3 regions of the Enterobacter cloacae complex sp. ECNIH7 genome follow, and region 3 is predicted to be linked to each of the others. Evidence: predicted binding sites of a transcription regulator. Region 3 holds the regulator's gene; each other region holds the start of a gene.
What was found. The regulator LexA, encoded in region 3, represses DNA repair genes until DNA is damaged. The targets are predictions, from matches to a motif close to TNCTGTATGTACATACAGNA.
Positions count from the first base shown of each region.

Region 1: sulA (SOS-induced cell division inhibitor SulA) is a predicted target of LexA. The motif match lies at 2,721-2,740, and genes of this name have one in related genera.
Region 2: umuD (translesion error-prone DNA polymerase V autoproteolytic subunit) is a predicted target of LexA. The motif match lies at 1,752-1,771, and genes of this name have one in related genera.

Region 1 is NZ_CP017990.1:1,844,082-1,848,458, reverse strand. Features, by position in the region: gene yccS (YccS family putative transporter) at 1-1,960, shown strand, start outside; gene WM95_RS09060 (TfoX/Sxy family DNA transformation protein) at 1,917-2,543, opposite strand; gene sulA (SOS-induced cell division inhibitor SulA) at 2,761-3,270, shown strand; gene ompA (porin OmpA) at 3,625-4,377, shown strand, end outside.
Region 2 is NZ_CP017990.1:4,208,991-4,213,053, reverse strand. Features, by position in the region: gene WM95_RS20850 (Y-family DNA polymerase) at 26-1,300, opposite strand; gene umuD (translesion error-prone DNA polymerase V autoproteolytic subunit) at 1,300-1,734, opposite strand; gene WM95_RS27270 (FRG domain-containing protein) at 1,921-3,108, shown strand; gene WM95_RS20825 (hypothetical protein) at 3,692-3,985, opposite strand.
Region 3 is NZ_CP017990.1:338,965-343,341, reverse strand. Features, by position in the region: gene zur (zinc uptake transcriptional repressor Zur) at 1-201, shown strand, start outside; gene WM95_RS01655 (CsbD family protein) at 271-480, opposite strand; gene dinF (MATE family efflux transporter DinF) at 601-1,938, opposite strand; gene lexA (transcriptional repressor LexA) at 2,002-2,610, opposite strand; gene WM95_RS01640 (diacylglycerol kinase) at 2,719-3,087, opposite strand; gene plsB (glycerol-3-phosphate 1-O-acyltransferase PlsB) at 3,242-4,377, shown strand, end outside.

The DNA of each region.
Region 1 (4,377 bases), 1.5 Mb from region 3:
CATTACGCTCGTCTGCTTTTTCATTGCTTCAGCGTCCGTTGAGCTGCTTTTCCCGTGGCCCTGGCTGTTTGCCCTGGGCCTTACGCTCTCAACCAGCGGGTTTATTTTGCTGGGCGGCCTCGGGCAACGCTATGCCACCATCGCGTTTGGTGCATTGCTGATCGCCATCTACACCATGCTGGGCGTTTCCCTGTATGACCAGTGGTACCAGCAGCCGGTTCTCCTGATGCTGGGCGCCATCTGGTATAATCTGCTGACGCTAACCGGTCATCTGATCTTCCCGGTTCGCCCGCTGCAGGATAACCTTGCCCGCAGCTTTGAGCAGTTAGCCCACTATCTGGAACTGAAATCCCGGCTGTTCGACCCGGATATCGAGGAAGAAAGCCAGGCTCCGCTCTACGATCTGGCGCTGGCAAACGGCCAGCTGGTCGCCACCCTTAACCAGACAAAAGTCTCTCTGCTTACCCGTCTGCGCGGCGATCGCGGCCAGCGCGGAACCCGAAGGACCTTACACTACTATTTTGCCGCCCAGGATATTCATGAACGCGCCAGCTCCTCGCACGTTCAGTATGCTGCCCTGCGCGAGAAGTTCCGCTACAGCGACGTGATGTTCCGCTTCCAGCGCCTGCTGTCCATGCAGTCCCAGGCGTGTCAGCAGCTCTCGCGGTCTATTCTGCTGCGCACGCCCTATCAGCATGACCCCCGCTTTGAACGCGTATTCAGCCATCTTGATGCGGCGCTCGACCGCGTTCAGGCCAGCGGAACGTCACAGGAGCACATCAAAGCGCTGGGCTTTCTGCTTAACAACCTGCGGGCGATTGATGCTCAGCTGGCAACCATTGAGTCCGAACAGGCGATGGCGCTGCCGGGCAGTGAGGTGGAAAATCAGCTTGCTGATGACAGCGTGCACAGCGTTAGCGATATGTGGCTGCGGCTGAGCCGCAACTTTACGCCTGAGTCGGCACTCTTTCGCCACGCGGTAAGAATGTCGCTGGTGCTGTGCGTGGGGTATGCCTTTATCCAGATAACCGGGCTGCACCACGGCTACTGGATCCTGCTGACCAGCCTGTTCGTCTGCCAGCCGAACTATAACGCCACCCGACACCGTCTTGCGCTGCGTATTATCGGCACGCTGGTCGGCGTCGCGATTGGCCTTCCGGTGCTCTATTTCGTGCCCTCCGTTGAAGGTCAACTGATCCTGATTGTGATCACCGGCGTGCTGTTCTTCGCGTTTCGCAACGTGCAGTACGCCCACGCCACCATGTTCATTACGCTGCTGGTGCTGCTCTGCTTTAACCTGCTGGGTGAAGGGTTTGAAGTTGCCCTGCCCCGCGTGATCGATACCCTGATTGGCTGTGCGATTGCCTGGGCCGCGGTCAGCTTTATCTGGCCGGACTGGCGTTTCCGCAATTTGCCGCGCGTAGTGGACAGGGCGATGAACGCCAACTGTCGATACCTTGACGCAATCCTGGAGCAGTACCACCAGGGGCGTGATAACCGCCTGGCTTATCGGATAGCCCGTCGCGACGCGCATAACAGTGACGCAGAACTGGCCTCCGTTGTCTCTAACATGTCAACGGAGCCTCGGGCCACGGCGGAGATCCGTGAGACTGCGTTCCGCCTGCTCTGCCTGAACCATACGTTCACCAGCTATATTTCGACGCTCGGTGCCCACCGTGAGAAACTCACCAACCCGGGCATTCTCAACCTGCTCGATGATGCCGTCTGTTATGTCGATGACGCACTTCATCACCGACCGGCCGATGAGCCGCGCGTTCAACAGGCGCTGGATGAACTGGCTCAACGCATTGCGCATCTTGACCCTGGAAACGACAGCAAAGCGCCGCTGGTACTTCAGCAGATAGGCCTGCTTATCGCTCTGCTGCCTGAAATTTGCCGGCTGCAACAGCAAATCGCTACCTGGAGGAGTGATTCTCCTGTGGCTCAGGCAGCGCATTAAACCACTCCGTTAGCTCCCGGCGAATGCCTGCCGGGAGTGCCGCCTCATGCAGCCCCTCGATAGCCCCTTCCAGCGCGAAGAGAACTTTAATACTGAGCGCTTTGTTTTTTGCCCGCATCTTTAGCCAGCTCGCTCTTGCACCCAGCGCCCGCAGCGTTTCCTCATTGGTAATGCCAGCTTCAAAGAGCAAGACTTCAAGTTGAAAGGTCAGGTTTGGCAGATCCTTAAGTCGGTTTCGTTGATGGCGCTGATAGCGTTCTTTTCTTGCCGCACTGAGCGCAAACGAGGAGAGCTGAAGCAACCGCTCCCTGTCCTGCCATAATCCATCATCCACACGATAATAGTTGAGCAGCACCGGGCGGCCTCGCTTCATCAACGTTAAAAAAGAGGAGGCATTTTTTACACAGTATTTCGCACTCTCCTCACAGGCGCGAAGATAAAGCTCTCCGTCTGACACCATGGCAAAAACCGCATCATCCACCGCCAGGGTATAGCCTCCAAACAGCGCGCGATGATGAATCTCGCCCAACGGGGAGAGGTATTCCTGGGATTTATAAATCCGTTCATAAGATATCTTTTTCATGATATTTCCCTTCAAAATCATAAAGTAACAACGAAATTTCTTACTAGCGGATCCGTTAGCAGGAAAATAGGCAACTTATCGCCGATGAGCAAGATGATTTTTCGAGGGACATCAACATTGAATGAATTTTGCGAGTCGCTTTCCGAAAATGAGGTTGATCTTTATGCATACAGGGGTTACTGTATATCCATACAGTAACTACAGGGCTGGAATGAATATGCACACTTCAGGCTATGCAAATCGCTCAACCTCTCTCTCTTCTACCGCAGGCAATGTCGCGCAGAATTCCGTCGAGCGTGTTTCCACGGGGCTTATCAGTGAAGTGGTTTATCGTGAAGACCAGCCCCTGTTGACGCAACTTCTGTTGTTGCCGTTATTACAACAGCTTGGTCAGCAATCGCGCTGGCAGCTTTGGCTCACACCTCAGCAAAAACTGAGCCGTGAGTGGGTTCAGTCCGCAGGCCTTCCGCTTACCAAGGTCATGCAAATTAATCAGCTCCCGCCGTGCGATACCGTAGAATCGATGATCCGCGCCTTACGCACCGGAAATTACAGCGTGGTGATTGGATGGTTACCGGAAGAACTGACGGAAGAGGAGCATTACCGTCTGACTGAAGCAGCCGAAGAAGGGAATGCGATCGGGTTCATTATGCGTCCGGTTCGATCGGATTCTTACCGCAGAGGACAACTTTCTGGGCTAAAAATTCACTCAAATTTGTATCATTGAGTGAAATTAAGATTTTTCCTGGAATTTTTTTTGACCTCAAGATGGCATTAAAGTTCCCGGTCACAAAATTGCGGCAAGGCTTGTCTGGTGCGGTTCTCCTTAATTTTATTGCACAAAATTCGTTCGAAAAATGTTAAATAATCGGTATACGGAACTTTTTTTTTCATATGCCTGACGGACTTCACACTTGTAAGTTTTCAGCTACGTTGTAGACTTTACATCGCCAGGGGTGCTCGGCCTAAGCCGAAGATATCGGTAGATTTATATTTGACCACGCCCCCCGGTGAAGGATTTAACCGTGATTCTCTCCTGAGACTTTCATGGCGAATTTTGGATGATAACGAGGCGCAAAAAATGAAAAAGACAGCTATCGCGATTGCAGTGGCACTGGCTGGCTTCGCTACCGTAGCGCAGGCCGCTCCGAAAGATAATACCTGGTATGCAGGTGGTAAACTGGGCTGGTCTCAGTTCCATGACACCGGCTGGTACAACAGCAGCCTGAACAATGATGGCCCAACTCACGAGAGCCAGCTTGGTGCAGGTGCGTTCGGTGGCTATCAGGTTAACCCGTATGTTGGTTTTGAAATGGGTTACGACTGGTTAGGTCGTATGCCATACAAAGGCGACACCATCAACGGCGCTTTCAAAGCACAGGGCGTTCAGCTGACCGCTAAACTGGGCTACCCAATCACTGACGATCTGGACGTGTACACCCGTCTGGGCGGCATGGTATGGCGCGCAGATTCCAGCAACAACATCTCTGGTGACAACCATGACACCGGTGTTTCCCCAGTATTCGCTGGTGGCGTTGAGTGGGCTATGACCCGTGACATCGCTACCCGTCTGGAATACCAGTGGGTTAACAACATCGGCGACGGCAACACCGTTGGTGTTCGTCCAGACAACGGCATGCTGAGCGTAGGTGTTTCCTACCGTTTCGGCCAGCAGGAAGAAGCAGCACCAGTTGTTGCTCCAGCTCCGGCTCCAGCTCCAGAAGTACAGACCAAGCACTTCACTCTGAAGTCTGACGTTCTGTTCAACTTCAACAAAGCGACTCTGAAACCAGAAGGCCAGCAGGCACTGGATCAGCTGTACACCCAGCTGAGC
Region 2 (4,063 bases), 1.3 Mb from region 3:
CGGTGCATATACAGAGCTACTAGAATTATCTAATCGAAGCGCAAGGGAGATCTGACCATTTCGTTGTATAAGAAGGTGAGAGCATTTCACGTTTCATTTGCCACTCCGGCGCTATCCCTCGTCCGGCAAACCATATTTTTCCCAGTCCGGAATGGTTGATCCCGTCCAGCACTTTCATCAGCTCATCGCTGTTTGCGCGCGGCTGTATCTCGTCAAACAGGTTTAGCTGAGAAACTCCGGTGGGTGTAAAGTCATTCAGCATCACACCGGCCTTTGCATAACGATGGCCATCTATAAAAATACGATCCAGAGCTTTTACTGCGGCGGTGATGATGTCCCGTGTATCGAGTGTGGGAAGGAGCAGCTTTTCACTGGCCACGTTGCCGTAATAAGTCTCCTTGACTGCAAATGGTGAGGTTTTGACGAAAACCGAGATGTGCCGGCAATACTGTCGTTCTCCCCGTAATTTCTCAGCTGCCCGTTCGGCGTACTGACAAACAGCCTGACGCAGCGCCTCATAGGTTGTGATCCTTTCCCCAAAGGAGCGGCTACAGACAATCTGCTGTTTCGACGGAGGAGCCTCTTCAAGCGATATGCATGCTTCCCCATTCAGTTCGCGTACCGTGCGTTCCAGTACTACCGTGAAATTCTTGCGCACAAAGGTCGGGTTCATGCGGGCCAACTGCAGAGCAGTGGTGATCCCGTAGGTATTCAGTTTTTTGCCGATGCGACTGCCAACACCCCAGATTTCTTCGACTGGCTGCAGGGACAGCAGTTTCTCCGTTCGCTTCAGGTTTCCTGGTGTCAGGGCCAGTACGCCCCCGAACTGGGCCCATTCTTTTGATGCCCACTGCGCAGATTTAGCGAGGGTTTTGGTTGGCCCCATCCCCACACCGATTGTTAACCCGGTCCCGTTCTGGACATACTCGCGTAGTTGCCGGCCGAAATCCTCAAAATTCATGCAGCTATCGATGCCACGGATGTCGAGGAACATTTCATCAATGCTGTACTGTTCCACGCGCGGTGCCAGTTCTTCCAGGTGGGACATTACACGGTTGCTCATGCTGGCATAGAGCTCATAATTACTGGAGAACGTGACGATGGGTTCTGGAAATGACATCGCTTTGAGCTGAAACCATGGTACGCCCATTTTTATACCCAGAATCTTGGCTTCCTTTGAGCGTGCGATCACACAGCCATCATTGTTGCTAAGCACTACTACTGGTTTGCCACGCAGGTCAGGACGAAAGACTTTCTCACAGCTCGCATAAAAGCTGTTCACGTCGGCTAAGGCGAACATCACTGTGCTCCGCGAGTTTTATGAACAAAAGCGGTAACAACTCCAAAAATCTGTAGCTGTTCTGGCTCTGGCCATAGCGTTGGATACGCAGGATTCATTGGTTGCAGCCCCGGACGTGGGGTGAGCAGCAGTCGTTTAACGGTAAATTCACCATCGATCTCCGCGATAATGATATCGCCATGCCGTGCTGGTTCGGCCTTATCAACAACCATTAAATCACCTGAATGAAGACCGATGTCTGTCATTGAATTACCAATAGCTCGTACAAAGTAAGTAGAGCCACGTCGCTGAATGCAGTATTCGTTCAGATCTAGTTCGGCTTCTACATAGTCTTGTGCCGGGCTGGGAAAACCTGCGGAACAGCTCTCGATAAACAATGGAATCGATACTTCTGGCGGCTCTGATGTTGGACTAAGGAAGGATAAAACACGCATGATCTCACCCATTGATTAACTGTATGCATATACAGTATTAATTGAGGGGGTGAAAGAATCAAGTACTGTTTTTTAACTTGTTGATAAAGCATCGTTTGATGTTATTGTCTTATCATTACGTAAAACAGCAGATAATGATAATTAGACAAATATTAGTGCACTAACGCATTGAAAAAAGGAAAAAATATGTGTGCAGAAGAGGTAATAAGCTCCGTAGGTGATTTTCTTAAGGTGGTGAAAAGATTCTCACCGGGAAATGAAAAAGTTTTTTATCGTGGGCAGGGAAATGCTATTCATGGAGTGAATTCCAGCCTTTATCGCTTGTTAGATAATACGAAATTAAAACCGTTTAATATAACACAGTATAATTTTATTACTCAACAAATGCAGACTGATGACATTTCAGAGTATGTGTTGGCACATAAGCTTTATGAGAATTTTAAAGATAATCATGTTGTGTATCCTGATGTGAATATAATCAGCGGATACACTATGAACGAAATTGATCTTCATGTGACAGCTCAACACTATGGTTTATCGACAAGGGTTATCGACTGGACAAAAAGCCCATTAGTTGCTCTGTATTTTGCTACAGAAAAAAGAAAAAATTCAGATGAGCTAACTGATGCTTCTGTTTTTATGATTTGGGATACTCCAGATAGTAAATTAGATGTAGTGCAAAGCTCGAAATTTCTCGCTGCAATAAAATCAGAGAAAGATGCTTACAAGGAAATTTACCGTCGAAGTTCTCAGTTTTATAAATCTAACCATGCTCTTTATATTTCGAACCCTTCTGATCCAGTTTTATTGAAAAATATAAAAGATTATCTGGATGATGTAAGTTCACTCTTAATTCATTATGAACCAGGGACAGGGATTAAATTATATTTGAATCAAAGCCTTCATCTTTTTGATTTAATGACTCTGAATTTCAGTTTTACTGGTCAAAATCTTGTCACCCGTTTGTTTGGGAGTTTGACACAATTCTTAGGGGATCTAGACTACAATTACAGTAGGAGTCACGATAACGTTGATATTTTTAATAAGCATCAGACTATAATAAAACCACTACCGATAAATCAACGGGTAAAAAACCAGCAGGGCGTATTGCTTTTTTCAAATAAAATAAATGAAGAAGTTTATGCGGCCTCCATGTTTGGTGCAAGTAATACGGTGTCGAAAATAGATGAGGAAAGTCTTTCCGGTTTACAATCAAACTCGGGGCTTTTGAAGATAGTCATTCCAAAAGAGAAAATTATTGAAATCAGGAAGGAACTGGATTTATATGGATTCACTAAAGAATTCATATATCCTGAGATAATGTCTTTCACAGAGTATATGCAAGAGAAAATAGTTTCAGAAAGTCAAAATTGAATATATACCGTTATTTCATGATTTAAATGCGGAGCATACCAGCTCCGCTTTTTATTGTCGTAACCATTGAAAATGGATCGAGCTCTGATCTAATATGACTCTGTTGTACCGTTGCGTTGTATGCAACATGCCAATGCCTCGGCGATCTGAGAGAGGCGCCTTCGGGTGATCGCCATGCCAATGCCACCGTGACCTGAGAGGTGGCGCCTTCGGGCGGTAACTTCGTTTACCCTTTGAAAACGAAGATCGCATACAGTTTGAATCTGGCGATGAAGGTCCCTTTCACTTCTGTATCTGTTTTTTAGGTACGTCTTGCAGCCGTTGTCTGGTCGCAATTTTCTTATCGTTTTCACTCTTTATGACGCTGCTGGCCGTTGCGAACTTTGCAGCGTGGATATGACCATTTGGAACATTTGGGCATCTTCCACGACTGCATTGAGAGCAGAGGAGCGCGGCGTCACTTGTGCACGAGTGAAACGAGTACCAAGTGACGCGCGCAGCGCATAACTGGCAGAGCTGACGCACTGCCATTTCGACAACTTTTTTACCAACTGACCAACACGTATTTAAAGGTTTAAGGGCCTTAAAAACGTACTTCATTCACTGTTTGTTCATTTATCAACCAAACGTCTTTCCCGTAAAAACGGGTAAGGACTTCATTCTGAAAGGAGAAAATCGACACGATATCGATGGCGACACCAGTCAACATACTGGTGTGTGGAAGCAGACTGATTAATTTCAGCCCGGTGTAAACCGCGAACAGGTCAGAGACCTGGGGAGCTTCGCAATAACTCAACATTTCGCCGCCCCGATGCACAGATATCTGTCGAGACGCAGGAAGGGCAACCATAAACCGTGCCGTCGGGGTGAAATTCATCGTCTGTAGCTGTGGCGCAGCCGGTGTCAGTGCTTTTCCGTTCACGCAGACGGAAAAGCACTGACACCTGTTTAAATG
Region 3 (4,377 bases):
TGCGGCGTGGTGAAAGAAGAGGTTGCGGAAGGTGTGGAAGATATTATGCATACGCTGGCAGCAAAAATGGGTTTTGCCCTGCGTCATAACGTGATTGAAGCGCACGGACTGTGCTCTGCCTGCGTGGAAGTGGAAGCCTGTCGTCATCAGGACGCGTGTCAGCACGACCACTCTATTCTTGTGAAGAAAAAACCGCGTTAACGGCAAAAGAACAGGCGGCTCATGGCCGCCCTCAGGGTGTACTTCCTTGTACTTGCGGGTATAGCCCGGTTACCAGCGGTAGTCGTTGCGTTTTTCCCAGTCGCCCACTTCTTTTTCCGCCTGGTCTTTCGCGTAGCCGTAACGTTCCTGAATTTTACCGACAAGCTGATCGCGTTTACCTTCAATGACGGTCATATCGTCATCAGTCAGCTTACCCCACTGTTCTTTCGCTTTACCTTTGAACTGCTTCCAGTTGCCGCCGATTTCGTCTTTATTCATCATCGTGTCCTCTTAGTTAAGCGTCGGGTCGTAACGTCCGTTACGTTCTTTTCTGCTGGACGTGATAATTATTGTAGTTAAGGATTCGGCAGTTGATTTCATATTCGGAATCTTTAACCGTCACGATATATCGTGACGTGAAGGGAACCAGGTATCGTTTTGCCAGTGGCGATGCCAGATAAAAGCCAGCGATATCCCTCTCAGCGAGAGGAAAACGGCCAGGGCCAGCCACAAACCGTGATTACCCAGCCAGGGAAGCGTCAGCAGCGTCAGGCCAAACCCTGCCGCCGCGACTGCCATGCTGTTGCGCATTTCCGCTCCGCGCGTCGCACCAATAAACATGCCGTCCAGCAGATAACACCAGACGCCGACCACCGGTAAGATGACTTGCCAGATGAGATAGTGACTCGCCAGCTCGCGCAGCGCAGGGATAGACGTAAGCAACGCGACGATTTGCTCACCAAGGCAGGCATAAACCAGGCCGAACGCCAGCGCCACCAGTCCCGACTGGCGGCAGGCTGCCCGCCAGACGTCCCGCAGCTGCCCGCTTTCGCGCGCGCCGTAAGCCTGCCCGGAATACGCTTCTACCGCATAGGCAAAACCGTCCAGCGCGTAGGCGGTAAAGGTCAGTAGCGTCATCAATACCGCGTTGACCGCGACGATTTCTGGCCCCAGTCGCGCCCCGAAAACCGTCAGCGCGCCGAAGCAGAGCTGAAGCAGCAGCGAGCGCAGCATGATGTCACGATTAAGCGCCAGCAGCCTACGGATATTGCCGCGCCATGCGGTTTTGAGCAGCGCCAGGGAGATGCCGCGCATCGCCAGCACGCGCCAGACCATCCACAGGCCAATAATAAAGGTTCCGTATTCGGCAATTGCCGTCGCCAGCGCCGCACCCCGCACGTTCATATGCAGGCCCATTACCAGCCAGACATCCAGCACAATGTTGAGAAGGTTGCCTACCACCAGCAAAATCACTGGTGCACGGGCGTACTGAACGCCCAGGAGCCACCCCAGCAGAACCAGGTTTGCCAGCGAGGCGGGCGCGCTGAGCCAGCGGATTTCAAGGAAACGTCGCGCCTGAGCCAGTACCGCCTCGCTGCCGCCGACAACATGGAGCGCAAGGTCGATCAGGGGCGTACGAAATAAAACGATTAACGCCCCTGCACCGAGCGCAAGGATCAGCGGCTGGACCAGCGCGCGCGCCAGACGCAGCGGATCTTTTGCACCATAAGCCTGGGCCGTGAGCCCGGTGGTGCTCATGCGCAAAAAGAGCAGCAGCATAAACAGGAAGCTGGTTGCCGTCGCGCCAATCGCCACGCCGCCAAGATAAACAGGCGAATCAAGGTGGCCAATAACGGCAGTATCGACCAGACCCAGCAAGGGAACGGTAATATTGGAGAAAATCATCGGCAGAGCAAGACGCCACAATGCCTTATCGGATGCCGTCAGCAGTGACATGAAAAATACCGGGAGTCGAGAATGAAGCAGGCTACAGCGGCGCCATAGCCTGTCAGGAAGAGGTTACAGCCATTCGCCGTTGCGAATGACCCCAACCGCCAGTCCTTCGATAGAGAAGTTGTGTTCGCGGAGATCGACCACAATCGGGGAGAACTCGTTGTTTTCAGGCAGTAGCTGAACAGTGTTCCCCTGTTTTTTCAGACGCTTGACGGTGACTTCATCATCAATGCGCGCGACAACCACCTGGCCGTTACGCACATCCTGCGTTTTGTGCACTGCAAGCAGATCGCCGTCAAGAATACCGATGTCTTTCATCGACATACCGCTGACGCGCAGCAGGAAATCAGCGCTCGGTTTGAACATGCCAGGATCGACCTGGTAGTGGCCTTCAATATGCTGCTGTGCCAGTAAAGGCTCACCGGCAGCAACACGGCCTATCAGCGGAATGCCCGTCTCTTCTTCCACCAGCAGGCGGATACCGCGTGACGCGCCTGAAACAATCTCAATCACGCCTTTACGCGCCAGCGCTTTCAGGTGTTCTTCAGCAGCATTCGGAGAACGGAAGCCCAGACGCTGCGCGATTTCCGCACGCGTGGGTGGCATACCCGTCTGGCCGATATGATCCCGGATGAGATCAAACACCTCTTGCTGCCTGGTCGTTAACGCTTTCATTCCGCCCCCTGGGTGTATATACAGTTATGCTGTGAGTATATACAGTCAAAGGCGATTTTGGAACCAAAAACTGCACAAAAAACCAGGGACTTAATTATTCCTCGAGGCTCATCGGAAATGTGACCAAAGCAGCGTGACCCAGGTGATAACGGCAGTGATAATCGCCAGCAGCACGGCAGCAGAGCCCATGTCTTTTGCGCGGCCAGAAAGCTCGTGGAAATCTGAACCTATGCGATCAACAACGGCCTCAATAGCGCTATTAAGAATTTCCACTATCATCACCAGAAGCACGGAACCGATAAGAAGTACGCGGGTAATAGCATCAACATCAAGGAAACAGGCGACGATCACCGCGATGATTGCGGCGACGCCCTCCTGGCGAAATGCAGCTTCGTTGATCCACGCGGCACGGAAACCTTTCCATGAATAGCCGGCGGCTTTGATGATACGCGTTAACCCAGTGGTATTATTGGCCATTAAAAGAACCTTTTATGAAAAAAAGCGTCAGTAACAGGAACTGTAGCGCGTTTCGCTACAGCCTGAAGTATGACGGGTAACAACAGAAATTTTGCGCGCTTTCTGTTATCCTTGCGCCGCAATTGCATTATTAACCAGAGGCTTTACATCGTTTATGTCCGGCTGGCCACGAATTTACTACAAATTACTTAATTTACCATTAAGCATCCTGGTAAAAAGCAAGTCTATCCCAGCAGAACCCGCGCTGGAATTGGGGCTCGATACCTCGCGTCCTATTATGTACGTTTTGCCTTATAACTCGAAGGCAGACTTACTGACGCTTCGCGCCCAGTGTCTGGCGCATGACTTACCTGACCCGCTTGAACCGCTTGAAGTTGACGGCACTTTACTGCCGCGCTACGTGTTCATTCACGGTGGACCGCGCGTGTTTACCTACTACACGCCAAAAGAAGAGTCCATCAAGCTGTTCCACGACTATCTCGACCTGCACCGGAGCAACCCCGATCTGGATGTGCAGATGGTGCCGGTATCGGTGATGTTTGGTCGTCGTCCGGGCCGTGAAAAAGGTGAAGAGAATCCGCCGCTGCGCATGCTTAACGGCATCCAGAAGTTCTTCGCGGTCTCCTGGCTGGGACGCGACAGCTTTGTGCGTTTCTCCCCTTCCGTTTCGCTGCGTCGAATGGCGGACGAGCACGGTACCGACAAGATCATCGCGCAAAAACTGGCGCGCGTGGCGCGTATGCACTTCGCTCGTCAGCGCCTGGCTGCCGTAGGGCCGCGTCTCCCGGCGCGTCAGGATCTGTTCAACAAGCTGCTGGCCTCCAAAGCGATTGCTCGCGCCGTTGAAGACGAAGCGCGCAGCAAGAAAATATCGCATGAGAAAGCCCAGCAGAACGCCATTGCGCTGATGGAAGAGATTGCAGCGAACTTCTCTTACGAGATGATTCGCCTGTCCGATCGTATTCTCGGCTTTACCTGGAACCGCCTGTATCAGGGCATCAACGTTCATAACGCCGAGCGCGTACGCCAGCTGGCGCATGATGGCCATGAGATTGTCTATGTTCCCTGCCACCGCAGCCACATGGACTACCTGCTTCTTTCCTACGTGCTCTATCACCAGGGGCTGGTACCGCCGCATATTGCTGCCGGTATCAACCTGAATTTCTGGCCAGCAGGTCCGATTTTCCGCCGCCTGGGCGCGTTCTTTATCCGTCGTACCTTCAAGGGCAACAAGCTCTACTCCACCGTGTTCCGCGAATATCTGGGCGAGCTGTTCAGCCGCGGCTATTC